DNA from 4 places in the Xanthobacter pseudotagetidis genome. Region 2 is predicted to be linked to each of the others. Evidence: predicted binding sites of a transcription regulator. Region 2 holds the regulator's gene; each other region holds the start of a gene.
The links. Region 2 encodes PhoB, which activates phosphate uptake and scavenging genes when phosphate is short. Its sites were predicted from a motif close to TGTCATNNANCTGTCAT; they were not measured.
Positions count from the first base shown of each region.

Region 1: the regulator PhoB is predicted to act here: its motif matches at 2,894-2,910, upstream of V5F67_RS05375 (acetoacetate decarboxylase).
Region 3: the regulator PhoB is predicted to act here: its motif matches at 2,011-2,027, upstream of V5F67_RS07335 (Na/Pi symporter).
Region 4: the regulator PhoB is predicted to act here: its motif matches at 5,350-5,366, upstream of V5F67_RS15500 (HAD-IIA family hydrolase).

Region 1 covers NZ_CM195534.1:1,153,249-1,160,785, forward strand. The annotation lists gene hrpB (ATP-dependent helicase HrpB) at 1-1,662, opposite strand, end outside; gene V5F67_RS05370 (WD40 repeat domain-containing protein) at 1,809-2,798, shown strand; gene V5F67_RS05375 (acetoacetate decarboxylase) at 2,980-3,726, shown strand; gene V5F67_RS05380 (patatin-like phospholipase family protein) at 3,796-4,947, shown strand; gene V5F67_RS05385 (sulfite exporter TauE/SafE family protein) at 5,236-5,991, opposite strand; gene V5F67_RS05390 (indolepyruvate ferredoxin oxidoreductase family protein) at 6,189-7,537, opposite strand, start outside.
Region 2 covers NZ_CM195534.1:4,665,225-4,672,761, forward strand. The annotation lists gene argF (ornithine carbamoyltransferase) at 1-968, opposite strand, end outside; gene V5F67_RS21355 (aspartate aminotransferase family protein) at 992-2,194, opposite strand; gene V5F67_RS21360 (GcrA family cell cycle regulator) at 2,726-3,247, shown strand; gene phoB (phosphate regulon transcriptional regulator PhoB) at 3,416-4,117, opposite strand; gene phoU (phosphate signaling complex protein PhoU) at 4,227-4,955, opposite strand; gene pstB (phosphate ABC transporter ATP-binding protein PstB) at 4,975-5,799, opposite strand; gene pstA (phosphate ABC transporter permease PstA) at 5,916-6,749, opposite strand; gene pstC (phosphate ABC transporter permease subunit PstC) at 6,766-7,537, opposite strand, start outside.
Region 3 covers NZ_CM195534.1:1,600,131-1,607,667, reverse strand. The annotation lists gene V5F67_RS07340 (STAS domain-containing protein) at 1-242, opposite strand, end outside; gene V5F67_RS07335 (Na/Pi symporter) at 291-1,937, opposite strand; gene V5F67_RS07330 (ATP-binding protein) at 3,482-3,931, opposite strand; gene V5F67_RS07325 (STAS domain-containing protein) at 3,940-4,302, opposite strand; gene V5F67_RS07320 (MFS transporter) at 4,778-6,760, opposite strand; gene V5F67_RS07315 (hypothetical protein) at 6,757-7,425, opposite strand.
Region 4 covers NZ_CM195534.1:3,382,119-3,389,655, forward strand. The annotation lists gene V5F67_RS15475 (hydroxyacid dehydrogenase) at 1-587, shown strand, start outside; tRNA gene V5F67_RS15480 (tRNA-Met) at 610-686, opposite strand; gene V5F67_RS15485 (alpha/beta hydrolase) at 960-1,859, shown strand; gene V5F67_RS15490 (RNA methyltransferase) at 1,872-2,720, opposite strand; gene V5F67_RS15495 (NADP-dependent isocitrate dehydrogenase) at 2,986-4,200, shown strand; gene V5F67_RS15500 (HAD-IIA family hydrolase) at 4,374-5,243, opposite strand; gene phnD (phosphate/phosphite/phosphonate ABC transporter substrate-binding protein) at 5,490-6,359, shown strand; gene phnE (phosphonate ABC transporter, permease protein PhnE) at 6,433-7,266, shown strand; gene phnC (phosphonate ABC transporter ATP-binding protein) at 7,263-7,537, shown strand, end outside.

The DNA.
Region 1 (7,537 bases), 1.3 Mb from region 2:
AGGCGCCTTGGCGAGCGCCGCCGCCGGGTCCATCGCCGCCCCGCGCCCGTTGCGCAGCAGGAAGCGCGTGCCGTCGCCGCGCGAACCCTCACCCCGCGCCTTGGCGACGCGGTCGGGGAAGGCCAGCGCCAGCAGCGCGGCGGGGGAGGGCGCCGCGCCGCCGGCCTCCCGGCCGCCGGCCGCTTCGGTCCAGCGGGCGGCGAGGCGGCGGGCGTCCTCGGCCCGGCGCGAGCGGTCGCGGCGGAAGTCGTCGAGCCGGTGGCGGAGGTCGACCCCGTCGCCGCCGAGCCCGCGCTCGGTGAGCACGGCGGCGATCTCGCCCGCAAGCCGGCCGGCGCCGCGGTCGGCGCCCATCACCACCATGTGGGCGAGGCGCGGCGGCAGCGGCAGGCGCGACATGCGCGCGCCGAGCGCGGTGACGCGGCCGTCGCCGTCGAGGGCGCCGAGCAAGGCGAGCAGCGCCTTCGCCTCCTTCACCGCCGGCTCGGGCGGCGGGTCGAGGAAGGGCAGGCTGGCGGGGTCGCGCACCCCGGCGCGGGCGAGGTCCAGCACCAGGCCGGTCAAGTCGGCGGAGAGGATCTCCGGGGTGGCGAACGGCTTGAGGCTCGCGGTCTCGCCTTCGCTCCACAGCCGGTAGCACACGCCCGGCCCGGTGCGCCCGGCGCGGCCGCGCCGCTGGTCGGCGCCGGCGCGCGAGACGCGCTCGGTCACGAGGGTCGTCAGCCCCACGTCCGGCTCGAAGCGCGGCACGCGGGCAAGGCCGCCGTCCACCACCACCCGCACCCCCTCGATGGTGAGCGAGGTCTCGGCGATGGCGGTGGCGAGCACCACCTTGCGCCGGCCGATGGGAGAGGGTAGCAGCGCCCGGTCCTGCTCCGCCGCGTCCATGGCGCCGAACAGCGGCACGAGGTCGACGGCGGGGTCGCGCACCCGTTCGGCCAGCAGATCGCGGGTGCGGCGGATCTCGGCGGCGCCCGGCAGGAAGGCGAGGATCGAGCCCTGCTCCCCGGCGAGCGCGCGCAGCACGGCGTCGGCCATCTGCCCCTCGATGCGCGCGCGCGGGTCGCGGCCGAGATGGCGCGTCTCGACCGGGAAGGCGCGGCCCTCGCTCTCGATCACCGGCGCCGGCGCGCCGTCCGCCCCCATGAGCGCGGCGACGCGGGCGCCGTCCAGGGTGGCGGACATGGCGAGGAGGCGCAGGTCGTCGCGAAGGCCGCGCTGGCTGTCGAGGGCGAGCGCGAGGCCGAGATCGGCGTCGAGGCTCCTCTCGTGGAACTCGTCGAACAGCACGGCGGCGACGCCCGACAGTTCCGGATCGTCCAGCACCATGCGGGTGAACACGCCCTCGGTCACCACCTCGATGCGGGTGCGGGCGGAGACCTCGGACCTCAGCCGCACCCGGTAGCCGACCCGCTCGCCCACGCGCTCCCCCAGCGTCTGCGCCATGCGGTGGGCGGCGGCGCGGGCGGCGAGGCGGCGCGGCTCCAGCACCAGGATCTTCCCCCCCTTCGCCCACGGCGCGTCGAGCAGCGCCAGCGGCACCCGCGTGGTCTTGCCGGCGCCGGGCGGCGCCACCAGCACCGCGCCGCTGGTCGCGGCGAGGGTGCGCGTCAGGTCGTCGAGGACGGCGTCGATGGGAAGCGGCGCGAAGGCGGGCGGCATGGGCGCTGTCTTAGACCACAAAGGGCCCGGCGGGCGAGGCCGCGATGCGCGCGGGAGCGATCCCGCGCCCCGCGCGCCTTGCGTCGGGCCGCGCGCGGTGGCTTAAGAGCCTCTCCCGCCTTCGGGCCGCGCGCAGGCTTTATTTCATGTCCCTTGCCCCTTCGAGCCTCACCGACAAGGTCACCACCTTCTCCCTCGGCGCAGAGATCGTCGCCGCGGCGTTCCTCGACGCGACGCCCGCCTTCGCCGGGGCCGAAGGGCAGGTGTTCCTGGGCGTCGGCGGCGCCAGGGCGGTGACCGCCCATGAGGGGGCGGTGCTGTGCGCGGTCGCGGACGGCGCCCGCCTCGTCACCGGCGGCGACGACGGGCGGGTGGTGGAGACGCATGCGGACGGCACGACGGCGGAGCTCGCCGCCCACAAGGGCCGCTGGATCGACCGCATCGCCTCGGGTCCGGACGGCGCGCTCGCTTATTCCGCCGGCAAGACCGCCTTCGTCATCGCCAGGGGCGAGACGAAGCGCTTCGAGGCGCCGTCCACCGTCGGCGGCCTCGCCTTCGCGCCCAAGGGCCTGCGGCTCGCCATCGCCCATTATGGCGGGGCGACGCTGTGGTTCCCCAACGCGCCCTCCGCCAAGCCCGAGCTTCTGGGCTGGAAGGGCTCGCACCTCGGCGTCGTGTTCTCGCCGGACGGGCGCTTCCTGGTCTCCACCATGCAGGAGCCGGCGCTGCACGGCTGGCGGGTGGTGGACGGCGCCCACATGCGCATGACCGGCTATCCCTCGCGGGTGAAGTCGTTCGCCTTCACGGCGGACGGCAAGTGGCTCGCCACCTCGGGGTCGGGCGAGGTGGTGATGTGGCCGTTCCAGTCCAAGGACGGCCCCATGGGCAAGGCGCCGACCATGCTGGCGCCCTCCGCCTCCTCGCGGGTGCTGGTGGTGGCGTGCCACCCCAAGGACCCGGTGATCGCCGCCGGCTACGAGGACGGCATGGTGCTGATGGCGCGCATCTCGGACGGCGCCGAGATCCTGCTGCGGGCGCCCGATGCCGATCCGGTCGCGGCCATCGGCTGGCATCCGGCCGGCGGGGCGGTGGCCTACGCCACCCGGAGCGGGGCGGCGGGGGTGCTCGCCTTCTGATCGCGCCCCGATCCGATCGTGCTTCGATCTTGGGGAGGCGCGCGTCCTCCGTCCGGCTTGCGGTGGCGCCTGAACGGCGCGGGCTGCCGGCGCCGCGTCGCGGGCCTGTCACCGCCCCCCGCTATGGGCTAACGTGGTTCGTCTTCGCATGTGCGAAGCGGCCAGCAGGGAGCCACGCCCGATGAAGATCGCTGACGTTCGCCGCACCGCTTATTCCATGCCGCTCGTCAGCCCGTCCTATCCGCGGGGCCCCTACCGCTTCTTCGACCGCGAGTTCATGATCATCACCTACCGCACCGATCCCGCGGCGCTGGAGAAGGTGGTGCCGGAGCCGCTGAAGGTCGGCGAGCCGATCGTGAAGTACGAGTTCATCCGCATGCCCGATTCCACCGGCTTCGGCGACTATACCGAGACCGGGCAGGTGATCCCCGTGACCCTCGACGGCGTCGCCGGAGGCTATGTGCATTCCATGTATCTCGACGACGAGGCGCCGATCGCCGGCGGCCGCGAGATCTGGGGCTTCCCGAAGAAGTTCGCCAGGCCGAAGTTCGAGGTGGAGACCGACACGCTGGTCGGCTCCCTGCATTATGGCAGCGTGCTCTGCGCCTCCGCCACCATGGGCTACAAGCACGTCGCCGCGGACAAGGAGAAGGTGCTCGCCTCGCTGCTCGCGCCGAGCTTCCTCATCAAGATCATCCCCGACGTGGACGCCAAGCCGCGCATCTGCGAGCTGGTGCGCTACTATCTCGAGGACATCACCCTCAAGGAGTGCTGGACCGGGCCCGCGGCGCTCGGCCTGTTCCCGCACGCCATCTGCGACGTGGCGAGGCTGCCGGTGCTGGAGGTGCTGTCGGCGGTCCATCTGCGGGCGGACCTGACGCTCGGCCTCGGCGAGGTGGTCTACGACTATCTGGCCGAGGAGAAGTGATCGACGGCGCGCGCTGCCACGCCCGCGTCCCTGTCCCTTCCGACGATCCAGGCTCCGAGGTGAGATGACATGAACCCGCACGCCAAGGCACTGCCCGCCGACCTCTGCGACATCATCAAGGAATACGACCGCGTGGCCCTGGTGTTCCAGGGCGGCGGCGCGCTCGGTGCCTACCAGGCCGGCGTCTACGAGGCGCTCTCGGAGGCCGGCTGCGAGCCGAACTGGATCTCGGGCGTCTCCATCGGCGCCATCAATTCCGCCATCATCGCCGGCAACACGCCGGAGAACCGGCTGCCGCGCCTCAAGGAGTTCTGGGAGACCATCTCGCGCCGCAAGGTGCTGCCCTGGACGCCGGACGGCGACATCTTCCGGGCCTGGCGCAACCAGCTCAGCGCCTCCATGACCATCCTCCAGGGCCAGCCGGGCTTCTTCCGCCCGCGCTTTCCCAATCCCTGGCTGCTGCCCACCGGCGCCGCGGGCGCCACCTCCTTCTACGACACCGCGCCGCTGCACGAGACGCTGCTGAAGCTCGTGGACTTCGACATCATCAATTCCGGCCAGAAGCGCTTCTCGGTCGGCGCGGTGAACGTGCGCACCGGCAACTTCATCTATTTCGACAACAAGATCCACACCATCGGCCCGGAGCACATCATGGCCTCCGGCGCGCTGCCGCCGGGGTTTCCTGCGATCAAGATCGAGGGCGAATATTACTGGGACGGCGGCGTCGTCTCCAACACGCCGCTCCAGTTCCTGCTGGACCAGCCCGACCATCCGAGCGCGCTGGTGTTCCAGGTGGACCTGTTCAGCGCCCGCGGGCCGCTGCCGCGCGACATGTTCGACGTGTCCGAGCGGCAGAAGGACATCGCCTATTCGAGCCGCACCCGCTACACCACCGACGTGTTCCGCCGGGTGCAGGAACTGCGCGCGCACCTCTACGAGGCGCTGCTGCGCATCCCCGAGCAGCTGCGCACGCCGGAGGACCAGTGCCTCATCGATGAGTATGGCGCCTCCGGCCCGGTCAACATCTGCCACCTGATCTATCAGGAGAAGACCTACGAGCGGGAATTCAAGGACTATGAATTCTCCGGCACCTCCATGCACGATCACTGGCAGACCGGCTACGAGGACACGCTGAAGACCCTCAGCCGGCGCGAATGGATCAAGAAGCCGGACGATTCCATCGGCATCGTCGTCCACGACATCCACCGCCTGTCGGAGTGACCGGCGGCGGCGCTCAGAGCCTGCTCGGAAACTCAAGATCGGGTGCCGGCCCAGTTTCCCGTCATGCCCGGGCTTGTCCCGGGCATCCATGCTCAAAGGCCGGGAAAGACATCGGAAAGTCAGCGGCATCGGTTCGGCGTGGATGGCCGGAACCCGCGTGCTTGCGGGTTCCGCTCTCGGAGGCGGAAGCCGGCGGCAGCCGACTTCCGGGACAAGCCCGGCCATGACGGCTTGCATGGAAGCCCGGCCCCGCGAAAGCCGGCGTCCTTGGCATTTCCAAACCGGTGCTCAGGCCGTGAGCTTGAGGATGCCGCGCGTGGCCATGTAGATGCCGAGCAGGGTCAGGAAGCCGAAGAAGATCCGCGAGAACAGCTCGGGCGAGGCCATGATGCGCAGGCGCCGGCCGAGGTTCAGGCCGAGCCCCGCCGGCAGCAGCGCCGCGATCGAGGCGCCGATGATCCACGGGTCCAGCAGCGGCGCCCCCGAGCTTCCCGGCCACATCAGGATCGGCATCATGGCGAACGAGGCCACCATGAAGTTGAGGCCCAGCGCCTGGACCATGTCGTCGCGTCCGAGACCGAGCGCCTTGAAGAACACCACCGCCGGCAGCATCGCCATGCTGGTCATGCCGTTGATGACGCCGGTGGCGAGGCCGATGACGGGCGCGAGCGGTCCTTCCCATCCTTCCGGCAGGTGCACGTGCACCGAGGCGAGGCCGAGCAGGCCGTAGCAGCACATCACGGTGCCCATGGCCGGCAGCGTGTAGGGCGAATCGAGCCCGCCGATGCCGAAGCCGCCGATGAACGTGCCCACCGTCAGGCCCGCCATCATGACGGCGAAGCGCCGCGCGGTGGAGCGCGCCCCTGGCCCGGTGGCGTATTGCCAGACATTGGTGAAGGCGGCGGGGATGATGAGCAGCGCCACCGCCTGCGCCGGCGGCAGGATCAGCGTGAGCAGGCCGATGGCGACCGTGGGCATCCCCATGCCCACCATGCCCTTCACCGCGCCGGCGAGGACCATGACGAGAAAGCCGATGAGGATCACGGTGGGTATCATCGCGGGCAGGGCGGGGAGGGAGCCCCTTCTTGCGCCTTCCGGGTTCGGCGCGCAACCGTCCGGATGCGCCGGGACGCCACATAAAAGCTTATGGCGCCCGCACTTTTCTTCATGCCGGCGGGCGGCGGCCTCCGCTCGCGCAGGGCCGGGCGGCGCCCCAGGGCAGGCCGGCCGCCGGTCGGCCCCTATTCGGCCGCCACCGCGGCGGGCGCCGTGGGCGCGTCGAAGCGGGCGAGGAGGTCGGCCTCCTCGGCCTTGGCGGCGGCGAGATGGCGCGCCTTCACCGGCCCGTAGCCGCGGATCTTCTCCGGGATCGAGGCGAGCGCCACCGCCACCGCGTGGTTGGCGGGATCGAGCCGGGCCAGCAGGGCGCCGATGGTGCGCTCGTAGTCGGCGATGAGCCGGCGCTCCATGCGCCGCTCGGCGCTGTAGCCGAACACGTCGAGCGCCGTGCCGCGCAGCCCCTTGAGGCCGGCCAGAACGCCGAGCGCCCGCAGCATCCATGGGCCGAAGGTCATCTTCCTCGGCTCGCCGGTGGCGGGGCTCGCGCGCGCGAGCAGCGGCGGCGCCATGTGGAACTCGAAGCGCAGCGTGCCGTCGAAGGCGCCGTCCACCTGGCGCAGGAAGTCGCCGTCCGTGAACAGCCGGGCGACCTCGTACTCGTCCTTGTAGGCCATGAGCTTGTAGAGGTTCCGCGCCACCGCCTCGGCAAGGCCGGCGCGGCCGGGGGCGCGCGCCGCCTCGGCCTCGCGCGCCCGGTCGACGAAGGCGCGGTAGCGGGCGGCATAGGCGGCGTTCTGGTAGAGGGTGAGGTCGGCGACCCTGCGCGCGATCACCTCGTCGAGGTCCTGCGACAGGCGCCGCGCCGGCGTGCCCTCGCCCCTCGGCGCCGCGAGCTGCTCCACCCGGGCCGGGTCGTGCGCGGCGCGGCGGCCCCACAGGAAGGCGGCCTTGTTCATGGCCACCGCCTCGCCGTTGAGCTCGATGGCGCGCTCGATCGCCTCGGCCGACACCGGCAGGGCGCCGAACTGGTAGGCATAGCCCACCATGAAGATGTTCTGCGCCAGCGAGTTGCCGAACAGCGCGGTGGCGAGGCGGTTGGCCTCGATGAAGTGGGTGTTCTGCGCCCCCGCCGCCTGGGAGATGGTGCGCTTGATGCGCTCGGTGGGCAGCGAGAAATCGGCGTTGCGGGTGAAGTCGCCGGGCAGCACCTCGTGGGTGTTCACCACCACCAGGGTCTTGCCCGGCTTCACCGCGGCGAGCACCTTCTTGGTGCCGGCCACCACGATGTCGCCGCCCAGCACCACGTCGGCGCCCCGGGCGGGGACGCGGATGGCGGTGATGTCGGCGGGGTCGTTGGCGAGGCGGATGTGGCTGTAGACGGCGCCGCCCTTCTGGGCGAGGCCGGCCATGTCGATCATGCCGCAGGCCTTGCCTTCGAGATGCGCCGCCATGCCGATGATGGCGCCGATGGTCACCACGCCGGTGCCGCCGACGCCGGTGGCGATGATGCCGTAGGTGCCGGAGATCTCCG
Region 2 (7,537 bases):
AAGCACCAGGCGAGGATGCCCTTCTGCGCGTGCAACCGATTCTCGGCCTCATCGAACACCACAGACTGCGGCCCGTCCATCACTTCGTCGGTCACTTCCTCGCCGCGGTGGGCGGGCAGGCAGTGCATGAAGATGGCGTCCTTGTGGGCGCGCGCCATGAGCTTGGCGTTGACCTGATAGGGCTTCAGCAAATTGTGGCGCAGGCGCTCGGCCTCCTCGTCGCCCATGGAGACCCAAGTGTCGGTGAGGACGCAGTCCACGCCTTCCACCGCTTCCTCCGGGTCACGCATGAAGGTGACCTTCGCCTTGGTGCGCTTGACGAAGTCCTTGATCGCCGGGCTGGGCGGCAGTTCCTTGGGGGTCGCCACCTTCATCGCGAAGTCGAAGCGCTCGGCGGCATGGATCCAGGACGCGAGCACATTGTTGAAATCGCCCGTCCAGGCCACCTGGCGGCCGGTGATCGGGCCGCGGTGCTCCTCGAAGGTCATCACATCCGCCATCACCTGGCAGGGATGCGACAGCCGGGTGAGACCGTTGATGACAGGGACGGTGGCATACTCCGCCAGTTCCATCAGGTCGCCGTGCTCCAGGATGCGGATCATGATGGCGTCGACGAAGCGCGATAGCACGCGGGCGGTGTCGGCTATGGACTCGCCGCGCCCGAGCTGCATCTCCTGGCCCGTGAGCATGATGGTCTCGCCGCCGAGCTGGCGCATGGCGAGGTCGAACGAAACGCGGGTCCGGGTGGAGGGCTTGTCGAACACCATGGCGAGCGACTTGCCGGCGAGCGGGCGCGCCTCGTCGCCGGCGCGGCGGCGCGCCTTGAGGTCCTTGGAGAGCTCCAGCACGCGCCTGAGCTCGCCGGCGGGAATGTCCGACAAGTCGAGGAAATGGCGCACGCCGTCCGGCGCCGCAAGCGCCTTGCCGTTGGCCTTGCCGTGGCCGTTGGCCTTACCGCCCGCAGCCATGCCCTTGGCCTTCGCCCCAGCCTTCATTCCGCCGCCCCCCTCGCCGGAGCGAAGCTCTTCTCGAGCCTGACGCAGGCGGCCTCGATCTTGTCGGCCGCCAGCATCGCCTCCTCCTCGCTCACAGTGAGCGGAGGCAAGAGACGGACCACATTGTCGCCCGCGCCGGGGGCGAGCAGCCCCTCCTCGCGCAGGGCCACCACCAGGTCGCCGGCGGGCACATTGGCCTTCAGGCCCATGAGCAGGCCCTGGCCGCGCACCTCGGCGATGATGGCGGGATGCCGGTCCTTGACCTCCGCGAGGCGCTGGGCGAAGCGACCGGCGACCTTGTTCACGTGGTCGAGGAAGCCGTCGGCGAGCACGTGGTCGAGCACCGCGTTGCCCACCGCCATGGCGAGCGGATTGCCGCCGAAGGTGGAACCGTGGGTGCCGAGCGTCATGCCCTTGGCCGCCTCCTCGGTGGCGAGGCAAGCCCCCATGGGGAAGCCGCCACCGATGCCCTTCGCCACCGCCATGATGTCGGGCGTGATGCCGGCCCATTCGTGGGCGAACAGGCGCCCGGTGCGGCCGACGCCGGACTGCACTTCGTCCAGCACCAGCAGCAGGCCGTGCTCGTCGCAGAGCGCGCGCAGGCCCTTGAGGAAAGCATGCGGGGGCACCCGCACGCCGCCCTCGCCCTGCACCGGCTCCACCAGGATGGCGCCGGTCTGAGGCGTGATCGCCGCGCGCACCGCGTCGAGGTCGCCGAACGGCACCTGGTCGAAGCCGGGAAGGTCCGGCCCGAAGCCTTCGAGGTACTTGGCGCTGCCGCCGGCGGCGAGCGTCGCCAGGGTGCGGCCGTGGAAGGCGCCCTCGAAGGTGAGGATGCGGTTCTTCTCCGGATGGCCCGACGCGTAATGATACTTGCGCGCCATCTTGATGGCGCACTCCAGCGCCTCGGCGCCGGAATTGGTGAAGAACACCGTGTCGGCGAAGGTCACGGCGGTGAGGCGCTCGGCGAGGCGCTCGCCACCGGGAATGCGGAACAGGTTGGAGACGTGCCACAGCTTGCCCGCCTGCTCGGCGAGCGTGGCCGCGAGGCCAGGATGGGCATGGCCGAGGATGTTCACCGCGATGCCGGCGGTGAAGTCGAGGAAGCGTCGCCCGCCCGTCGTGACGAGCCACGAGCCCTCTCCCCGTTCGAATTCGAGGTCGATGCGCGCATAGGTCGGCAGGACGGCGGAGATCACGACTTCCTCCAGTGCGGGGGGCTGACCCGCCGCCCGTGCCTTCCAGACCCCGTTTCGTTCGAGACGTTGCCTTCAAGACCCGTGCGGGTGGAGCTTCCCCTGAGCCGGCTCGCAGGCGGCCGGAAATTAAAAAGGGCCGCCCAACCGGGGGCGGCCCGACAATTTTCGCAATACTAATGATCGCGCGCGCGAGGTCAACATCGCCGCCGCGCCTACACAGGCCGCCAGAGTGCCCTTTCGGCCTTGACGATCCACAGGAAGGTGAGTCCCGCGTGCAACGACCTGGGGAAAACGACCCGGGCGCCGAATCGGGACTCTGTCGCCGGGGGCGTGCATATTGTAGGTTAATTTTCAGTTGGCCACGACATATCGTGCGCCACTCTTCCTCGGGACGGTGATTGTGGCCGACTCCCGCGCAATGTCGCGCGGGGGCTCGCGGGAGGAGTCCGGCTTTTCCGGGCGGCGCCGCGGCACAGCGTCCGGCGCCCTTATTCCGGCGCCACTCGAGATGCGGCAGATGGGAGACGAGCCATGAGCTGGACCGACGAGCGCGTCGAGCTTTTGAAGAAGCTTTGGGGAGACGGCCTTTCCGCGAGCCAGATCGCCGCGGAGCTGGGCGAGGTGACTCGCAATGCGGTGATCGGCAAGGTGCACCGCCTCGGCCTTTCGGGCCGGGCCAAGACCGCCCCCACGGCGGCGCGCCCGCGCAAGCCGGCGCGCGAGGCCGAGCCGCGGCGCGACGCGCGTCCGCAGCGTCCCCTGACCCACGGCGCCACGGCGCTCGCCCCCGAACTGGAGCAGATGGCGGAAGAGGCTCCCGCCCCGGCTCCCCAGTCCGCGGACAACGTGGTACCGATCGGCCAGCGCTGCACCATCATGAACCTGACCGAGAGCACCTGCCGCTGGCCCATGGGCGAGCCGGGCACGGACGGCTTCTACTTCTGCGGCGGCAAGTCCAAGCAGGGCCTGCCCTATTGCGCCCATCACGCGCGCATCGCCTACCAGCCGGTGCAGGACCGCCGGCGCGACCGGCGCCTCGCCTACCTCGCCTGAAAAGACGGGGCGCGCGCGCTGCCCGGCACTGGCATGGGCCCTCCGGTCGAGCCGGAGGGCGACGGGGGTGAGGCAGGCCGGCGTCATCCAACAGCAACACCGTCACGCTCCGGCTCGACCGGAGCATTCGCGGCCTTCCGGCACGGCGGCCGGCTATCAGCGTAGCGCTCAGTGCGCCCGCGCGAACATCTCGTTGAAGGAATAGCCGGCCCCGCGCACGGTGCGGATGGGGTCCGACTGGCGGCCGCGGTTGATCGCCTTGCGCAGGCGGCCCACATGGACGTCCACGGTGCGTTCGTCGATATAGACGTCCTGGCCCCACACGCCGTCGAGCAGTTGCTCGCGCGAGAACACACGGCCGGGGCTCTGCATCAGGAATTCCAGCAGCCGGAACTCGGTCGGCCCGAGATGCACCTCGCGGCCGGAGCGGTGGACGCGGTGGGTCTCGCGGTCGAGCTCGATGTCGCCGGCGCGCAGCAGCGTCGCCACATGCTCCGGCTTGGCCCGGCGCAGCAGCGCGCGCACGCGGGCGAGCAACTCGGGTACCGAGAACGGCTTCACCACATAGTCGTCCGCCCCGGTGGAGAGGCCGCGCACGCGCTCGGTCTCCTCGCCGCGGGCTGTGAGCATGATCACTGGCAGGCGCTCGGTTTCCGGGCGGGTCCTGAGGCGCCGGCACAATTCGATGCCGGAGAGGCCAGGCAGCATCCAGTCGAGGATGACCAGATCCGGCACGCTCTCGCGCAGGCGGGTTTCCGCCTCGTCGCCGCGGGCGACGGCCTCGACGCCATAGCCCTCCGACTCCAGGTTGTAGCGGAGCAGGAGGGTCAACGGTTCCTCGTCCTCGACGATCAGGATACGCGCCGGCACGGGTCTCTCATCCGACTGTCATCAACAGGCGCAGGAGCCGAGTGGCCCGGCGCCGCGCCTCGAAAGGAAGCGCCTGCGGCCCGCGCGGGACCGCCCGGCGCTCCCGGCTTCAGCCCTGGACGGTCCGTCCGGGGAAGGCCACCGTGGTCTCGCTGGAGGCGTCCGCCTTGGGGCGGCTCTCCGGCAGGTTCTGGCCGGTGACCATGTAGTAGACGATCTCCGCCACGTTGGTGGCGTGGTCGCCGATGCGCTCGATGTTCTTCGCGCAAAACAGAAGATGCGTGCAGACCGAGATGTTGCGCGGGTCTTCCATCATGTAGGTGAGGAGCTCGCGGAACAGCGAGGTGTACATGGTGTCGATGGCGCCGTCGCGGCCCCACACTTCGACCGCCTTGGCCTCGTTGTGGCCGGCATAGGCGTCGAGCACTTCCTTCAGTTGCTCCAGCACCAGGTCGGAGATGTGCTCCACCCCGCGCACCAGCTTCTGAGGATGATACTCGCCCTCGATGGCGATCACGCGCTTGGCGACGTTCTTGGCGAGGTCGCCGATGCGCTCCAGGTCGTTGGCGATGCGGATCGAGGCCACCACCTCGCGCAGGTCGCCGGCCACCGGCTGGCGCTTGGCGATGACGAGGATGGCCTTCTCCTCGATCTCGCGCTGCATCTGGTCGCAAGTGGCGTCCAGGAGCACCACGCGCTGCGCCAGGGCGGCGTCGCGACGGATCAGGGAGGTGACGCTGTCGGCCACCAGGCGCTCGGCCTGGCCGCCCATCTCGACCACCTTGCGGCCGAGCTCCTTCAGCTCGGCGTCGAAGGAGGAAACGGTATGCTCGGGCATCTCGATGTTCCTTGCGCGCTCAGCCGAAGCGGCCGGTGATGTAGTCGCGGGTCTTGATCTCCTTCGGATTGGTGAAGATCACGTCCGAAGGCGCCACCTCGATCAGCTCGCCGAGATAGAAGAAGGCGGTGATGTCCGCGCAGCGCGCCGCCTGCTGCATGTTGTGGGTCACGATGACGATGGTGAACTCGCGCTTCAGCTCGTCGATCAGGTCCTCGATCTTCGAGGTGGAGATCGGGTCCAGCGCCGAGGTGGGCTCGTCGAGCAGGATCACCTCGGGCTTCACCGCGATGGTGCGGGCGATGCACAGGCGCTGCTGCTGGCCGCCGGACATGCCGAGCGCCGAGGTGTGCAGGCGGTCCTTGGTCTCGTCCCAGATCGCGGCCTTGCGCAGGCACCATTCCACGCGCTCGTCCATCTGCGCCTTGGAGAGGCGCTCGTGCAGCTTCACGCCGAAGGCGATGTTGTCGTAGATCGACATGGGGAACGGGGTGGGCTTCTGGAACACCATGCCGATGCGGGTGCGCACGATGGTGGCGTCCAGTTCCTTGCCGACGATGTTCACGCCATCGAACATCACCTGGCCGTCCGCGCGCTGGCCGGGATAGAGGTCGTACATGCGGTTGAACACGCGCAGCAGCGTGGACTTGCCGCAGCCCGACGGTCCGATCATCGCGGTCACGCGCTTCTCGGGAATCTCGAAGTTGATGTTCTTCAGGGCATGGTTCTGCCCGTAGTAGAATTGCAGGTTCTGCACCTTGATCTTGGCGGGCGCCTGCGGGGCGTCGGGCTTGGCGGCGACGGCCGAGGCGAGATTGAAGGTGGGATCGACGGCAGAGTTCATCTGAGCCTCACTTGGATCCTGAAGCGCCCGGCTTGCGTCCCGGCCGCGAGCGATTCCTTGGGTCTTTCCGTTCCAGGGCCGGGCGGCGCGGCGGGCGCCCGGCCCCGGAGCGGAGGCTATTTCGTGCGCGCCAGGAACAGGCGGGCGAGAACGTTCAGCACCAGCACGCCCACCGTGATGATGAGCGCGCCGGCCCAGGCGAGCGCCACCCAGTCGTCGAACGGGCTGCCGGCATACTGGTAGATGGCGATCGGCAGGCTGGCCATGGGCTTGGAGAGGTCCAGGGACCAGGAATTGTTGCCGAGCGAGGTGAAGAGCAGCGGCGCCGTCTCGCCCGCCGCCCGGGCGATGGCGAGCAGGACGCCGGTGACGATGCCGGCCTTGGCGGCGCGCCAGGTCACGAGCATCACCACCTTCCACTGCGGCGCGCCGAGCGCGAACGCGGCCTCGCGCAGGCCCACCGGCACGAGGTTCAGCATGTCCTCGGTGGTGCGCACCACCACCGGGATCACCAGGATCGCCAGCGCCAGCGCGCCGGCCCAGCCGGAGAAGCCGCCGAACGGCACCACCAGGAAGCCATAGATGAACAGGCCCACCAGGATCGAGGGCGCAGAGAGCAGGATATCGTTCACGAAGCGGGCGGCGGCGCCGATCTTCGTGCCCTTGCCGTTCTCCGCCAGGAAGGTGCCGGCGAAGATGCCGATCGGTCCGCCGATGGCCATGGCGATGGCGATCTGGATCAGCGAGCCGACGATGGCGTTGGCGAGGCCGCCGTTCTGGCCCGGCGGCATGGTCACGTTGGTGAACACCCCGAGGCTCAGGGCCGGAAGCCCGCGGGCGAGCAGGGTCCACAGGATCCAGCCCAGCAGGAAGATGGCGAACATCGCGAAGATGGTGGATATCGCCTTGACGGTGGTGTCCTTGGCGCGGCGGGCGGCGAGAGAGGCCATGGCTTCAGGGTTCCCCTCAGTCGAGCCGCGAGCGCACGAGCGCACGGGACAGGGCAAGCACGATGAACGAGATCACGAACAGGATGAAGCCGAGCTGCAGCAGCGAGGTGAGCTTGAGCGAGCCGATCGGCGCCTCCGGGAACTCGTTGGCGATGGTGGAGGCGATGGTCGCGCCGGGCGCGAACAGCGAGGCGGACAGGCGCGTCGCGTTGCCGATCACGAAGGTGACCGCCATGGTCTCTCCCAGCGCGCGGCCGAGCCCGAGCATGATGGCGCCCACCATGGCGGTGCGGCCATAGGGAATGGAGACGTTCTTGTAGACCTCGTAGGTTGTGCCGCCGACGCCGTAGGCCGATTCCTTCAGCATGGGCGGGACCGATTCCAGGGTCTCGACGAACATGGCGGTGATGAAGGGCAGGATCATCACGGCGAGGATCAGGCCGGCGGTCAGCATGCCCGAGCCCAGCGGCGGGCCCGCGAACAGGAGGCCGAGCACCGGCAGCTGGCCGAGCGTCTCGATCAGCGGCGGCTGCACGTAGGCCGCCATCAGCGGGACGATGATGAAGAAGCCCCACATGCCGTAGATGATGGAGGGCACGGCAGCGAGCAGCTGCACAGCGACGCCGATCGGGCGCTTCAGCGCCTGCGGGCAGATTTCGGTGAGGAAGAAGGCAATGCCGAACGACAAGGGCAGCGCCACCACGACCGCGATCACGGCGCTGAACAGCGTGCCGTAGATCATGACCAGGGCGCCGTAATTCTCGGTCACCGGGTTCCAGCTGGCGGTC
Region 3 (7,537 bases), 1.7 Mb from region 2:
GTCAGCGCCAGCTTGCGCTTGCCGGTGCGCATGGCCTTGCCGGCCACCAGCAGCGCCCGCAGGCCGGACGAGGAAACGTAGTCCACCCCGGCGAGATTGATGACGATGCCGCCGGTGGTCTGCGTCACCACCTCCATGAGGCTCGCCTCGAACGGCTTCGCGTTCGGGGTGTCGAGACGCCCCACCACCTTGAGCAGCACGTCGCTGCCCGACTGTTCGCGGTCAATGTGCATGGACGTCATGAGCGCTCCGCAGCGTCGGGACCGTCCCGGCACGCGGCCGGCGGAAGGTCAGGCCACGCCTTCCGGAGCCTCCTGCCGCGCGGGGTCACCGTCCTGTGCTCTATCCTCAATCGGTGGGGGGCGCAACGCCACCGCCACGCGCCGCACCAGCCAGACGGCGCGCTCGAACAGGCTGGTGGCGTGCATGAGGCGGCGCGAATCCGCCTCCCCGCCCGCCTCCGAGGCTGCGAGCGCCCGGCGGATGCGGTCGAGCATCTCGGAGCGGTCGGCGGTCAGCCCGATCAGCAGGTCGAAGTCGTCGCCGGTGCCGCCGTCGGTGGCCTCGGCCAGCGACAGGACGATGACCCGCAGCGATTCGGAGAGGTTGAAGGCGAGCGGCGGCACGGTCTCGAACTCGCCCACCACGCCGGAGAAGTCGTGCAGCGTGTCCACCAGGGCGCGGACGGTCTCGAGCCGCGCCTGCTGCCGGAGCGCGATGTCGAGGCTCTCGCGGGTCGCGCCGGCGCGGATCACGTCCACCAGGAAGTGGTCCACGGCCTGCACGATGGCGGTGGAGCCCTTCCAGAAGGCGTTGCGCTCCTGGGTGCTGAAGTCGGCGCCGCCGCGGTCGAGGTCCGGAAGGAGGTTGGGCAGGAGCTTGATGAGCCGCATGCTCTCGCGCTCGGAGAGGTCGAGCGCGGTCGCCGGCTCCTCCGCCGCGCGCCGGTGGATGTAGCGCGGGCGCGAGGCGTCGTCCTCCATCGACGGCGGGCTGAAGCGCACGGCGATCCTCTCCGTGAGGCCGCGCGCCAGCGCGACCGTCACCGCGCCCGCCAGCTGGAGCGCCAGGAACAGCATCGAGATCGCCGCCTGCGCGCCGCCGCTGCCGCCCGCCGCCGCCAGCGCCGCCTCGGGATCGCCGCCCGCCAGCGCCACCGCGATCCAGGCGGCGAGCAGCACCGCGCAGCCGATCGCCTTCACCAGGATGTGGACATAGCAGAGCTGCCGCCCGGTGCCTTCCAGCTCGCCCGACGAGACCAGCGTCGCCAGGCCCGAGCCGAGATTGGCGCCGAGGACGATGAAGAAGGCGTCCTCCAGGCCGAGCAGGCGCGCCTGCATCAGCGCCAGGACCAGGATGGTGGGCGTGGAGGAGGACTGGCACAGCGCCGCCGCGGCCATGCCGATCGCGAACCCCATCCCCGGCGAGAGGCCCGCGTCCAGCGCCTGCGAGATCAGCGCCACGTCGAGGTCGCGCGGACCCTGCTTGATGAAGTCGAGGCCGAGCAGCGCCAGGGTGAGGCCGAGCGCGACCCAGAGCCATTCCTTCCAGGCGGGCCTGCGGTCGAGCTTGAAGTGGAAGCCGAAGCCCACCAGCGCCAGCAGGTAGAACACCACCAGGCGGAAGTCGAAGGCGGCGACGAACACCAGGGCCGCCGTGCCCACATTGCCGCCCGCCACCACCGGGATGGCGTCGCGGGTGGTGAACACGCCGCCGCGCACCAGGTTGCCGCAGATCAGCGCCACCGCGTTCGAGGACTGGGTGGCGGCGCCGGCGGCGATGCCGCTGACGAGGCCGACGAACGGCGAGCGCGTGGCCGAGCGCAGGAGCGCGCGCACCCGCCGGCCGGTGGCGCTCTGGAGGTGGCTGGACATGGTCTTCAGCCCGAAGAAGAGAAGGCCGAGCCCCGCCAGGATCTCCGCCAGAACCACCGCCATCCAAGGGCCTCCCGTCGTCCGCACCCACCTGCAATCCACCCGCCGTGCGCGGCAGGCGGAGGCCGCGCAGTATGTGAAAATTTCGTGACGTTACGACTACACTGTAACAATATGATTTTGTTGCATTTTATATCCTTGCCATACGCAGCGCCGCTCTGTTGCCGTCCGCGTGACCGAAGCGCCACGCCCCCTTGCAGGCGCATTGCCGCAGGCCAGCGATGGATGCTCCGGTCAAGCCGGAGCATGACGGCGGTGAGGGTCCCCCGGGTGCCGCCCGGCCCTCCCGCTTCCGCCCTCCCGCTTCCGCCAATCCGCCTCCGCCCTCCCGCTTTCCGCCATTCCGCTTCCGCCGTCCCGCCGTCGCCCTCCGGCTTGACCGGAGGGCCCATCGCCGGCCGGGCGTGTCACCGCGAGGACATGGATGCTCCGGTCAAGCCGGAGCATGACGGCGGCGGGGGTTCTCTGCGTGCCGCCCTGCCCTCCCGCTTCCACCGCCCCGCTTCCACCGCCCCGCTTCCACCAATCCGCCTCCGCCCTCCCGCTTTCCGCCATTCCGCTTCCGCCGTCCCGCCGTCGCCCTCCGGCTTGACCGGAGGGCCCATCGCCGGCCGGGCGTGTCACCGCGAGGACATGGATGCTCCGATCAAGCCGGAGCATGACGGCGGTGGGGGTTCTCTGCGTCCCGCCCTGCCCTCCCGCTTCCACCGTCCCGCTTCCGCCAATCCACTTCCGCCGTCCCGCTTTCCACCGTCCCGCTTCCGCCATCCCGCCGTCGCCCTCCGGCTCGACCGGAGGGCCCATGGCCGGCCGGGCGTGTCACCGCGAGGACGTGGATGCTCCGGTCAAGCCGGAGCATGACGGCGGTGGGGGTTCCCCGGGTGCCGCCCGGCCCTCCCGCTTCCGCCCTCCGGCTTCCACCGTCCCGCTTCCGCCAATCCGCTTCCGCCGTCCCTCTTTCCGCCATCCCGCCGTCGCCCTCCGGCTTGACCGGAGGGCCCATGGCCTGCCGGGCGTGTCACCGCGAGGACGTGGATGCTCCGGTCAAGCCGGAGCATGACGGCGGCGGGGGTTCCCCGGGTGCCGCCCGGCCCTCCCGCTTCCGCCCTCCCGCTTCCGCCAATCCACTTCCGCCGTCCCGCTTTCCACCGTCCCGCTTCCGCCATCCCGCCGTCGCCCTCCGGCTCGACCGGAGGGCCCATGGCCGGCCGGGCGTGTCACCGCGAGGACGTGGATGCTCCGGTCAAGCCGGAGCATGACGGCGGTGGGGGTCCCCCGGGTGCCGCCCGGCCCGCCCGCTTCCACCGTCCCGCTTCCGCCAATCCGCTTCCGCCATCCCGCCGTCGCCCTCCGGCTTGACCGGAGGGCCCATGGCCGGCCGGGCGTGTCACCGCGAGGACGTGGATGCCCCGGTCAGGCCGGAGCATGACGGCGGTGGGGGTTCCCCGGCTGCCGCCCATCCTTCGGCCGGGAGCGGTTGCATGGATGCGCCGGCGCGCGGGAGGCCGGCGTCACGAAGACGGCGCGTGCTGGGCCACAAAGCCGCCCTAGCCCTCGTCCGCCTTGCCCACCAGGGTCAGGCGGTTCTCGCCGCCCGCGCGCTCGTAGGAGAGGCTCTCCAGGAAATTGCGCATCAGCTGCACGCCATGCCCGCCGATCTTCGCCTCCTCGATGGACGCGGGGACCTCGGGCTCGGCGATCTGCGTCGGGTCGAAGGCGACACCGTTGTCGCGGATGCGCACGGCGATCCGCCCCTGCGGCGTGCGCCAGCATTCGATGCGGATGTCGGGCGCATGGTCCACCCCGGCGAAGCCGTAGGAGACGACGTTGGTGAGCGCCTCCTCGAGGCTGAGCTCCAGGCCGAAGCGCACCGATTGCGGCCAGTCCCCGGCCTCGGCGAGCGCGCCGAGCCAGGAGGTCGCCCGCGCGATCTCGTCGATGCTCGCGCCGATCCGCAGCTCAGAAAGCAGGGTGCCGGCTGCCGGAAGGGGGATCATTTCGGGACTTAGACCGGCCCACCGCCGGGAACGAGGGTGCCGGCCCGGCCCACCGCCTCCTCCCGCGTCGCCACGATGGCGATGAGCTGGTCGACACCGGTCGAGCGCAGCACCTTTTCCACCTGCGGATCGCAGCCGAACAGGATCATGTGCCCGCTGCGGCGCGTGAGCGCCTTGGCGTTGGCCAGCAGCAGGCGGATGCCGATGGAGGCGAGGAAGGTGACGCCGGAAAGGTCCACCACCATCACATGGGTCTCGCGCGCGGCCGCCGCGAACGGGGCCTCCACGGCCCCGGCGCCGGCGATGTCCAGCCGCCCGGCGAGGGCCGCGAGCGTCACCTGCTTACCAAGCTCGGTCGTCTCGATCTTCATAACCGCATCGATCTCCCGGAGCGGAAGGTGAAAGTGCATCCGCGGCGGGCCCGGCCGCGCCCCCGTGCCGAACCCGGCCACACTCTAGAGCGCGATCCGATCAAATTGAATCAATTTGATCGGTGAATCGCCCCCGAATTTAGAGATAGAGAACGCGTTATCCGATCGGCTTGCAACGCAAGCCGATCGGCGCGGACCCTCCGGCGGATCGCCGTTCAGTGGCGAAGCCCTTCTTCCGGGCGTTTACTGCGTGATGGGCTTGCGAATGCGCCGTGGTCCGGGAAGCCCGTCATGGCCGGGCTTATCCCGGCCATCCACGCCCGGCGGCATGGCGCCGACATTCGGAAGCACGGCGCAATTGGCTCGGCGTGGATGCCCGGCACAAGGCCGGGCATGACCGCGGGCGGATGAGGAATCCTGCGGCTGCCGCCGTGAACGGCCATGCCGGCCCACCGCCACCGAATGTCGATCGCGCCTAGAGCGCATTGCCCTCGCTGGCGGAGGCGCCGTGGGTGGCGGTCCCGCGCAGGGTGCCGCGGCCGGCGAGCGCATACATCGCCGCGCCCGCCACCACCACGGCGCCCAGCAGGGCGCCGGCGAGGGCGAAGCCGAGGCTCGCCAGGAGGGCGCCCGCCGCCGCCGGCCCGGCGGCGTTGCCGGAGCGCTCCACCAGGCGGAACAGGCCGAGCACGCCGGCCGAGCGGCCGCCGGTGGCCGAGGCGCTGTCGGCCACCAGCGCCGACTGCGAGGCGATGGACATGGACTGGCCGATGCCCAGCATCACCAGCGCCAGCGCGATCGTCGGCACGCCGGGATAGAACGGCAGCGCCAGCGCCCCCGCCCCTGCCACCACGCCGCCCAGAACCACGAAGCTGGCCCGCGCCGACGTGTGGTCCGCCATCGCCGCGAACACCGGCACCAGCATGACCATCAGGAGGGGATAGATCATCTGGAACCGGCCGATGGCGGCAGACGAATAGCCCAGCGCCTGCAGCTGGAGCGGCACCAGGAGGAAGCACAGGGCGGCGAGCAGCAGCTTGGCCGGGAAGGCGCAGCCCACCAGCAGCGCCATCAGGCGCGGCGCCCGCGCGGCGTCCCTCAGGTCGCTCCAGGCGAGGCCCGCGCCCTTCGCGGCCTGCCGCACCGCGGGCAGCGTGAGGGCGGCGACGCCCAGCGCGACGATGGCGAGGCCGGCGGCGAGCAGGAAGGCCGCCTGGGGCCCGAGACGATCGGCGACGACGCCGCCGATGGGCGGTCCGCACAGGCTCGCCACCATGATGGCGCGCACGAACACGGCGAGCGCCGTGGTGCGCGCGTTGCCCACCGAATGGTCGACCACATGGCCCTGGGCCGAGACGAAGACCAGCGCGTAGCCTACCGCCGTCGTCACCCGGGCGGCGAGGAACATCATGTAGTCGCCGGTGGAGGCGGACAGCGCGTAGCCGGAAGCGGCGAGCAGCGCGCCGATGAGGAAGCCGGGCCGGCGGCCCATGCGCTCGGACAGCGCCGCGAACGGGATCTGGCACAGCGCCACCACCGCCATGAAGGCGACGATGGGCAGGCTGGCCGCCATGTCGGGACCGATGCCGCCGCCCGCCGGCGCCAGGGCCTGGGCGAAGCGCGGCAGGAACGGGCGCGTCAGCTCCTCGGCCAGCATGAAGAGGAACAGCGCCGGGCGCACCGCGACGGCGGCCTGGCATTCCGGCGTCGTCACCGCGCCGAGGCCGGTGCGGCGGGAGATCTGCTCGAGCTGGGCGAGCGCCTCCGCATCCCCCGCGCGCTCGGCGGCGGCGCGGGCCGCGGCGTGGCGCTCGGCAAGCCGGCTCATCTGCTGGTCGATGGGGGCGACGAGGTCGCGCGCCCGGCTCTCGGTGCCGGTCTCGTGCAGCGCGAGGCGTCCCTTGGCGAGGGCGCGGAGCCGCTCCTCCAGCGCCGCCAGCGCGGCGATGCCGCTGGTGCCGATGACCAGCGCCACCAGCTCCAGCGCGATCAGGAGCGAGACGATGCCGATGAAGGCGACGTCGATCAGCACCCCGCCGACCTCCTGGGAGATGACGCCGGGATCGACGGTGACGGCGATGTCGGCGATCGGCACGCCGGCGCGGGTGGTCACGGCGGTGTGGACCACCGGCGCGTCCGCCATGCCGGCCGCATCCCCCGCGCGGGCGAGCTCGCGCCCGTCCGGCGCGCTCAGGCGGATGAGGACGAACTCCCGGTTGGCCTTGCGCAGGTCGGCGAAATAGGCGCGCACGCCCACCATCCGCTCCAGGGGGATGCCGGCGCCGTGGGCCACCTCGATGAGGCTTGCGGCGGAGCGCCCCACCGATTCGGCCTTGGCGAGGATCTCCGGGACGATGGTGCGCTCGGCGGCGCTGCGCGCGCCCCAGCCGATCACCGCCAGGGCGACGCACAGCACCAGGGCGATGGCGATGGAGATGCCGGCACGGAACCCGATCATGGCCGCGTCTCCGGCGTCAGGGAGCCGGCGCCGCCGGCCGCGGCGCGGGCATGGACCTCGGTGACGGTGTCGAACGCGCTGCGCGCCGCCGGCGGCCAGGAGGCGGGCTCGGCCGCCCGCAGCGCCGAGCGGCGCAGGCCCAAGGCCAGGAGCAGGCCGACGAGGATGGTGGCGAGGCACGCCACGGCGAGGGTGGGAATGGCGATCACCGTGAGGTCGTCGGCGAGGGCGGCGGAGCCGGCGGCGAGCGCCGTGGGATCGTAGCGCAGCTCGACCTCGCCGATGGTGGTGCCGATGTCGCTGGTGATTCGCCGCGACACCGCGTGGCGGACCTTGGGATCGGCGCGCCCGACGCGTCCCGGGTCGCTGCTGAACAGCACCACGCCGCGCTCGTCCACCACGTCGATGGAGGCGATCGACGGCTCCAGCTCCGCCTCCCGGCGCAGCAGCCCGGCGAAGGTGGTCTGCGCCGGCAGGGCGATGCCCAGCGAGCTGGCCCGCTCTCCGGTCGCGGCGAGGCGGTCCGCGGTGATGGCGAAGCGCGCCTCGATGGCGCTGCGATGGGCGTTGAGCAGGGTGACGTAGGAGAAATAGGCGCCGAAGGCGACGCACGCGGCGGCGATCAGGGCGAACAGGGCGATGAGCCACAATGTGGTCCGCGTCATGGTGTCGACCGTTGGAGCGGGAGAGGCGCCACAATGTCAGGCAATCCGCGCCGTGAAAAGCGCGCCGAAGGAAAAGGGCGATTTTTGCCCGAAACGGCAATTTGGTCTGGTT
Region 4 (7,537 bases), 1.3 Mb from region 2:
CGGGCACGTGGCCGCGTACCCGCTTCAAGGCGCGCGACGCCAAGGGCCTGAGGCTTGGCCTGATCGGCTTCGGCGCCATCGCCCGCCAGGTAGCGAAGCGCGCCAAGGCGTTCGGCATCGCGGTCTCGGCCTATGACCCGTTCGTGCCCGAAGGCGACCCGGCCTGGGCGCAGGCGGACCGGCGCTGCGCCGACGTCGAAAGCCTGATGGCGGGATCGGATATCCTCAGCATCCACGTGCCGCTCACCGACCAGACGCGCCACCTCGTCGATGCCGCGGCGCTGGCCCGGCTGCCGGCCGGGGCCTACCTCATCAACACCGCGCGCGGCGGCATCGTCGACGAGCATGCGCTGGTGGCGGCGCTGAAGTCCGGTGCCCTCGGCGGCGCCATGCTGGACGTGATGGAGACGGAGCCGGTGGCGGCGGGCTCGCACCTCGCAGGCGTGCCGAACCTGCTGCTCTCGCCCCACATCGCCGGCATCACCAAGGACGCGGTGCTGCGCGCGAGCCTGCTGGTGGCCGACAACGTGGCGCGCGTGCTGGAGGGCGGCGCGCCCACGGTCGCCGATGCGGCGAAGGTTCGATAACGCTGGACGTTTTCGGGAAATTTGGTTGCGGGGGCAGGATTTGAACCTGCGACCTTCAGGTTATGAGCCTGACGAGCTACCGGGCTGCTCCACCCCGCGTCAATCACCGTTGAGCCGGCGAAGCGGCCGGTCGGCGAGGAGGCGTATGTAGCAACCCGCGATCCCAATTGAAAGGGGCGATGGATAAAAAAGCGTCAAGCCCTCTGACCCTGTGGACAGCGCCGCCGCGCGCTGAGGCGCCGCCTGTACCGCGGGCTTCCGGGAACGCGCGCCGACGGGCTCCTGGGGCCGCCCTCAGGGCCGGGCCGATCCGCGGCATTCCCGTTGTGCACAGACCGGCTATGATTCCTCCAAAGCGCAGGAGGACGCCTCATGACGCCGCCCGACGACCGGCACGAGATCGAGGCGCTGCGCGCGCTGATCGCCGCAAGCCCCCGCCCCGCCAGCCTCGCCGAGCGGCGGGCGCGCATGGAGGCCATCACCGCCATCGATCCGATCCCGCCCGACATCGCCCTCATGCCGCAGCAGATCGGCGCCGTCGCAGCGGAATGGTCGCTGGCGCCGGGCAGCGATCCTCAAAAGGCCCTGCTGTTCTTCCATGGCGGCGGCTATCTCTCCGGCTCGCTGAAGAGCCACCGCACCCTGGTCACGGGCGCCGGCCGCGCCGCCGGCATCCGCACGCTGGCCATCGACTACCGGCGCGCGCCCGAGCACCCCTTCCCCGCCGCTTTGGAGGACGCCCGCGCGGCGTGGGACTTCCTCGCCGCGCAGGGCTACGAGCCGGGCGACATCGTGGTGGGCGGCGACAGCGCCGGCGGCGGGCTGACGCTGGCGCTCTGCCTCGCGCTGAAGGCGCAGCGGCGGCCGCTGCCCGCCGGCCTGTGGCTGGTCTCGCCCTGGACCGACCTCAAGATCACCGGCGCCAGCATCGCCGAGAAGGACGCGGACGACCCGCTGATCCACCGCGCCTACCTCCAGGAGCTGGCGGATGCCTACCTCGCCGGCCGCACGCCGGCGGACGACCCGCTTGTGTCCCCGCTCTATGGCGACCTTGCCGGCCTGCCGCCGGCGCTGATCCAGGTCGGCACCGCCGAGGCACTGCTGGACGATGCGGTGCGCCTCGCCCGGCGCCTGGCGCTGGCAGACGGGCGGGCCACGCTCTCCGTATGGCCGCGCATGATCCACGCCTGGCCGATCTGGCATGCCCGTCTCGCGGCGGGCCGCGCGGCGCTGGCGGATATGGGTGCCTTCGCGCGGGCGCATCTCGGCTGAGCGTCAGACGCCTCAGTCCCCGCTCTCGCGCCGGGCGCGCCGTTCCACGGCCTTCTGCGCCGCCCGGGCGTTGTTCTCCGCCTTGCGCGCCTCACGCCCTTCCCGGCCCTCCACCAGGGCGGCCACCGCGCCGTGGAGCGTGGCGAGGTCCTGCTTGGTCAGGCCGAGGCGGTGGAAGATGTTGCGGATGTTGCGGGTGGTGGAGGGCTGCTTCTCCGCCGAGCGGAAGAAGCCGGCCTCCTCCAGCGCCCCCTCCAGATGGTCGAAGAAGGCGAACAGGTCCGCCTTGTCGGCGAGCGGCGAGCGGTCGGGCGGGGCGAAGGGGAGCCCCCCGGCGCTCGCGGCCTTCGACCATTCATAGGCCGCGACCGCCACGCAGGTGGCGAGGTTCAGCGAGGCGAAGGCCGGGTTCACAGGCAAAGTGAGGATGGCATCACATAAAGATACCTCCTCGGTGTAGAGGCCGGTGCGCTCGCGGCCGAACACCAGCGCCACGTCCTCGCCAGAGGAGAGGCGCGCCAGCGTCTCGGCGGCGGCGCCGTCGGCGCCGAGCACGGGCTTGGCCATGCCGCGCTCGCGGGCCGTGGCCGCGAAGGCGTAGCGGGTGCCGGAAAGCGCCGCGCGCAGGTCCGGGAACAGCTCCGCCTGTTCCAGGATGCGGTCGGCGCCGGCGCTGAAGATGCGCGCCTTCTCGTTCGGCCAGCCCTCGCGCGGATTGACGATGCGCAGGCGCGACAGGCCGAAATTGCCCATGGCGCGCGCCGCGGAGCCGATATTCTCCCCGAGCTGGGGCTCCACCAGGATCACCGCCGGGCCGCCGGCGGTCCAGGGCTTGGTGCTGTCGGTACCGGAACCAGGCATCTTCATCCTTCTGGCGCGCGATCCGCTCTCTCGCACGGAGGGCGGGCGGAAGTCGAGACCCGGCAAGGGGACCTTGCGCCGGACGCCGGCCGGCGCGCCGGCGCCTCATGCCAAAGACGGGCCGCCGGGCCGCGTTTGGCGCTTTTGCAGCGCACCGCGGCGGTGCTATAGCGGCGGCGCCGGAGGATTGCCGGCGCGAGAGCCGCGCCGGAGGTCGTCCCCCAAGTTCCCCAAGGCTCTCAGAGCACGCGCGAAAGGCCGTCCCATGGCGAAGATCAAGGTGGCAAATCCGGTCGTCGAACTCGACGGCGACGAGATGACCCGGATCATCTGGCAGTACATCAAGGACAAGCTGATCTATCCCTACCTGGACATCGACCTCGAATATTACGACCTCTCGGTCGAGAACCGGGACGCCACCGACGACAAGGTCACCATCGCAGCCGCGGAAGCCATCAAGAAGCACGGCGTGGGTGTGAAGTGCGCCACCATCACCCCCGATGAGGCGCGCGTTAAGGAGTTCAACCTCAAGGAGATGTGGAAGTCGCCCAACGGCACCATCCGCAACATCCTCGGCGGCGTGATCTTCCGCGAGCCCATCATCTGCAAGAACGTGCCGCGCCTGGTGCCGGGCTGGACCCAGCCGATCGTGGTGGGCCGCCATGCCTTCGGCGACCAGTACCGCGCCACCGACTTCAAGGTGCCCGGCAAGGGCACGCTCTCCATCTCATTCGTCGGCGAGGACGGCACGAAGATCGAGAAGGAGGTCTACAAGTTCCCCGGCGCCGGCGTCGCGCTCTCCATGTACAACCTGGATGAGTCCATCCGCGACTTCGCCCGCGCCTCTCTGAACTACGGTCTGATCCGCAAGTATCCCGTCTACCTCTCCACGAAGAACACGATCCTGAAGGCCTATGACGGCCGCTTCAAGGACATCTTCCAGGAGGTCTACGAGGCCGAGTTCAAGGCCGAGTTCGACAAGCTCGGGATCATCTACGAGCACCGCCTGATCGACGACATGGTGGCCTCGGCGCTCAAGTGGTCCGGCGGCTATGTGTGGGCCTGCAAGAACTACGACGGCGACGTGCAGTCCGACATCGTCGCCCAGGGCTTCGGCTCGCTCGGCCTCATGACCTCGGTGCTGATGACGCCGGACGGCAAGACGGTGGAGGCCGAGGCGGCCCATGGCACCGTCACCCGCCACTACCGCGAGCACCAGAAGGGCAAGGAGACCTCCACCAACTCCATCGCCTCCATCTTCGCCTGGACCCGCGGCCTCTCCCACCGCGCCAAGCTCGACGACAATGCCGAGCTCGCGAAGTTCGCGCAGACGCTGGAGAAGGTGTGCGTGGACACGGTCGAGGCCGGCCACATGACCAAGGACCTCGCGCTCCTGGTCGGCGCCGACCAGAAATGGCTCTCCACCACCGGCTTCCTGGACAAGATCTCCGAGAACCTCACCAAGGCCATGGCCGCCTGAGGGCGGCCGAAGGGGCACCCGCCGCCTGAGGGCGGCTTCCTCTTCGATCAAGACGACGCCGCCGGGCTCCCGGCGGCGTTTTTCGTTCGGGGGCTGGCGCTCCCCGCGCGCTCCCACGACGCGCAGAGGGGAGGCGCGAGCGCGGAGGCCGGCGCCTCCTGACCTTTCCGCCCTCAGCCGAGCAGCGCGCGCAGGGGCAGGCCCTCGCCGATGAGGATGTGGGGAATGCCGAGCCGGCGCGCGCCGGCGCCGTCGGTATCGGGATTGTCGCCCACCATCACCACCTCGCCCGCCGCGAGGCCGAGCCGGCCGAGCGCGGCGCGGAACAAGTCCGGCTCGGGCTTGCCGAACACCCGCGCCGGCGACGTCCCCGCGGCGGCGGCGATGGCCGCGGCGAGCGCGCCGGTCTCGGGCACGAGGCGGCCGAAGGCGCCGGGATGGGAGGTGTCGGGGTTCGCCACCACGAATTCCGCGCCTGCGCGGATGGCGTTCGCGGCGCGCTCCAGCGCCGCATAGTCGAATGCCGGCGTGCGGGCCACCAGCACCACGTCCGGGCGCTCGTCGCCGACATGCAGGCCCAAGGCGCGCGCCTCGCAGACAAGCGCCGCCGAGGCGAGCATCATGGTGCGCGCGCCAGGCCGCAGCGCCGCCACCGCCCGCACCGTCTCGACGCCGGCGAGGACGATGCGCGGCGCGGCGACATCGAGCCCGGCTCGGGCGAGGCGCAGCGAAAGGCCCTCGGCGGAATCCGAGGAATTGTTGGACAGGATCATGGCACGCTGGCCGTAGGCGGCGAGCACCTCGCGGGCGCCGTCGATCACCTCGTCGGTGCGGATGAGGGTGCCGTCGAGGTCGAACAGGATGCCCCGCGCCGCCGCGAGCACCGCGCGCGCATCCCCGGCGTCGAGGACCGGACGGGCGGCCGCGGCCCGGCCGTCCACGCCGGGAACGGCGCCCGGCGGCGCGGCGTGGGCGCTCCACGTCTCCGGCGGCTCGGCGATCACGCCCGGGGCGCGGGCGGTCGAAAGGGTTGGCAGCGTCATCTCGTCCTCGCTCGGACATCCTCAGTAGCAAGGCCGACAAAGTGAGGAAAGCTCAATTCTCCAGCGAAACAGCGCGTGCATCGCACAATTTTTGAGCTTTCCTCAATGTCATTGTGATGTCACTGAGTATAGATAAATCCAACGCCGTTCCCGACCGCCTCCCCGCCCCGCGTCCCATCGCTCCGGGGTGGCGACCGCCCGAAGACCGTTGCAGCCGTTGCTCACGCTGAACAGGAGAGTGACCCCATGATCCGTCGCCGCACCTTCCTCATCGGCGCCGCCGCCGGCGTCCTCGCCGCGCCGGCCGTCGTGCGCGCCCAGTCCGTCACCCGCAAGACCATCAAGGTGGCTCTCGCCCCTTCCCAGCCCACCCAGCAGGAAACCCGCAAGGTGTGGGAGCCGCTCTACCGCATGGTGTGCGAGCGCATCGGCGCCGACCTCGCGCTCACCGTCGCCAACGACTGGGCCGGCGTGTCGGTCGCCATCGGCTCGGAGAATGCCGACCTCGCCCAGCTCGGCCCGTGGGGCTACGTGCTGGCGAAGAACTCCTCCGGCACCCGCGTCATCAATGTCATGCTGGTGGAGGGCAAGCCCACCTATCACGGCCTCATCGTCGCCCGCCCGGACCTCAAGCTGGAGAAGTTCCCGCAGGACGCCAAGGGCATGTCCATGCAGATGCTGGACACCGGCTCCACCACCGGCTGGATGGTGCCGACCCACTATTTCCGCTCCCAGGGCATCGAGCCGAAGACCTTCTTCGGCAAGTACGCGGAAGGCGCCTCCGCCGCCGCCGCGCAGATGGCCACCATCAACGGCCAGGTGGACCTCGCCACGGGCTGGGACATCCACCGCAACACCATGATCCGCAACGGCCTGATGAAGGCGGATTCTAACAAGATCGTGTGGCAATCGGTGCCGCTGCCCAACGAGCCGGTGGTGGTGCGCAAGAGCATGGACGACGAGACCGCGATGGCGCTCCAGGCGGCCTTCAACAGCCTCACCCCCGAGGAGCTGAAGGTCCTGCCCTGGCCCTATACCGGCTATCGCTCCACCACCCACGAGCCCTATGTGGTGCTGGAGACCATGGGCCGCGACCTCGGCGTCCTGAAGAGCTGATCGCGGACGCGCCAACCGGCGGCCAGGGGCGGCCTTGCCCTCCCGGCCGCGCTTTCTTGGGAGCCTCAAGGCCATGTGGGAGATCGAGCGCGTGCCGCCCGCCCGGGACGGGACGGGACATTATGTGGAGACGCCCCTCAGCCCCGCCTCGCCGGCGGTGCTGGCGCGGATCGCGCTCGGCGCCGCCATGGCGGTCGCGTTCTGGGTCTGCATCCGCCTGTCGGAGGTGGACCCCGCGGCGCTCATCGCCGGCATCCCGCGGCTTCTGAACTGGGCGGCGAAGGCGTGGCCGCCCTACCTCGCCGACCTCGACGTCTACTGGCTGCGCGCGGCCGAGACGGTGGCCATCGCCACGGTGGCGACGGTAACCGCCACCATCCTCGCCTTCCCGCTCTCCATCTTCATCGCCCACAACACGTCGCCCTCCCCCTGGCTGGCCGCGCCGGTGCGGCTGCTGGTGAACTCGTTCCGCGGCGTCGACACCATCGTGTTCGCGCTGCTGTTCGTGGCGGCGGTGGGGCTCGGGCCGTTCGCGGGCGTGCTGGGCATGATCGTCCATTCGCTCGGCGTCATCGCCAAGCTCAACAGCGAGGCCATCGAGACCGTGCCCAAGGCACCGCTGGAGGCGGCCGCCATGACCGGGGCGAACCGGACCAAGATCGTCTCCTACGCGCTTCTGCCCTCGGTGCTGCCGAACCTCACCTCGGTGTCGCTCTATGTGTGGGAGGCGAACGTGCGCACGTCCACCATCCTCGGCATCGTCGGGGCGGGCGGCATCGGCATCGAGATCAAGGCCGCCATCGACCTGCTCGACTTCCCCAAGCTGCTGACCGTGACCGTCATTATGCTCATCATGGTGACGCTCATCGACCAGTTCAGCGCCTGGCTGCGCCGGAGGCTGGTATGACCCTCATCACCCCCGCGTCCGGGATGAAGGCCGCCGCCGCGGGCGAGCCGGCGCTCAGGCTCGACGCCATCACCAAGACCTTCGGCGGCGCGGTCGCGCTCGACCGGGTCAGCTTCTCCATCGCCCCCGGCGAGGTGGTGGCGCTACTCGGCCCCAGCGGGGCCGGCAAGTCCACCATCTTCCGCTGCATCTCGCGCCTCGCCGAGGTGGACGCCGGCACGGTGACGGTGCTCGGCCGCGACGTCGGCACCCTCGACCGCCGGGCGCTGCG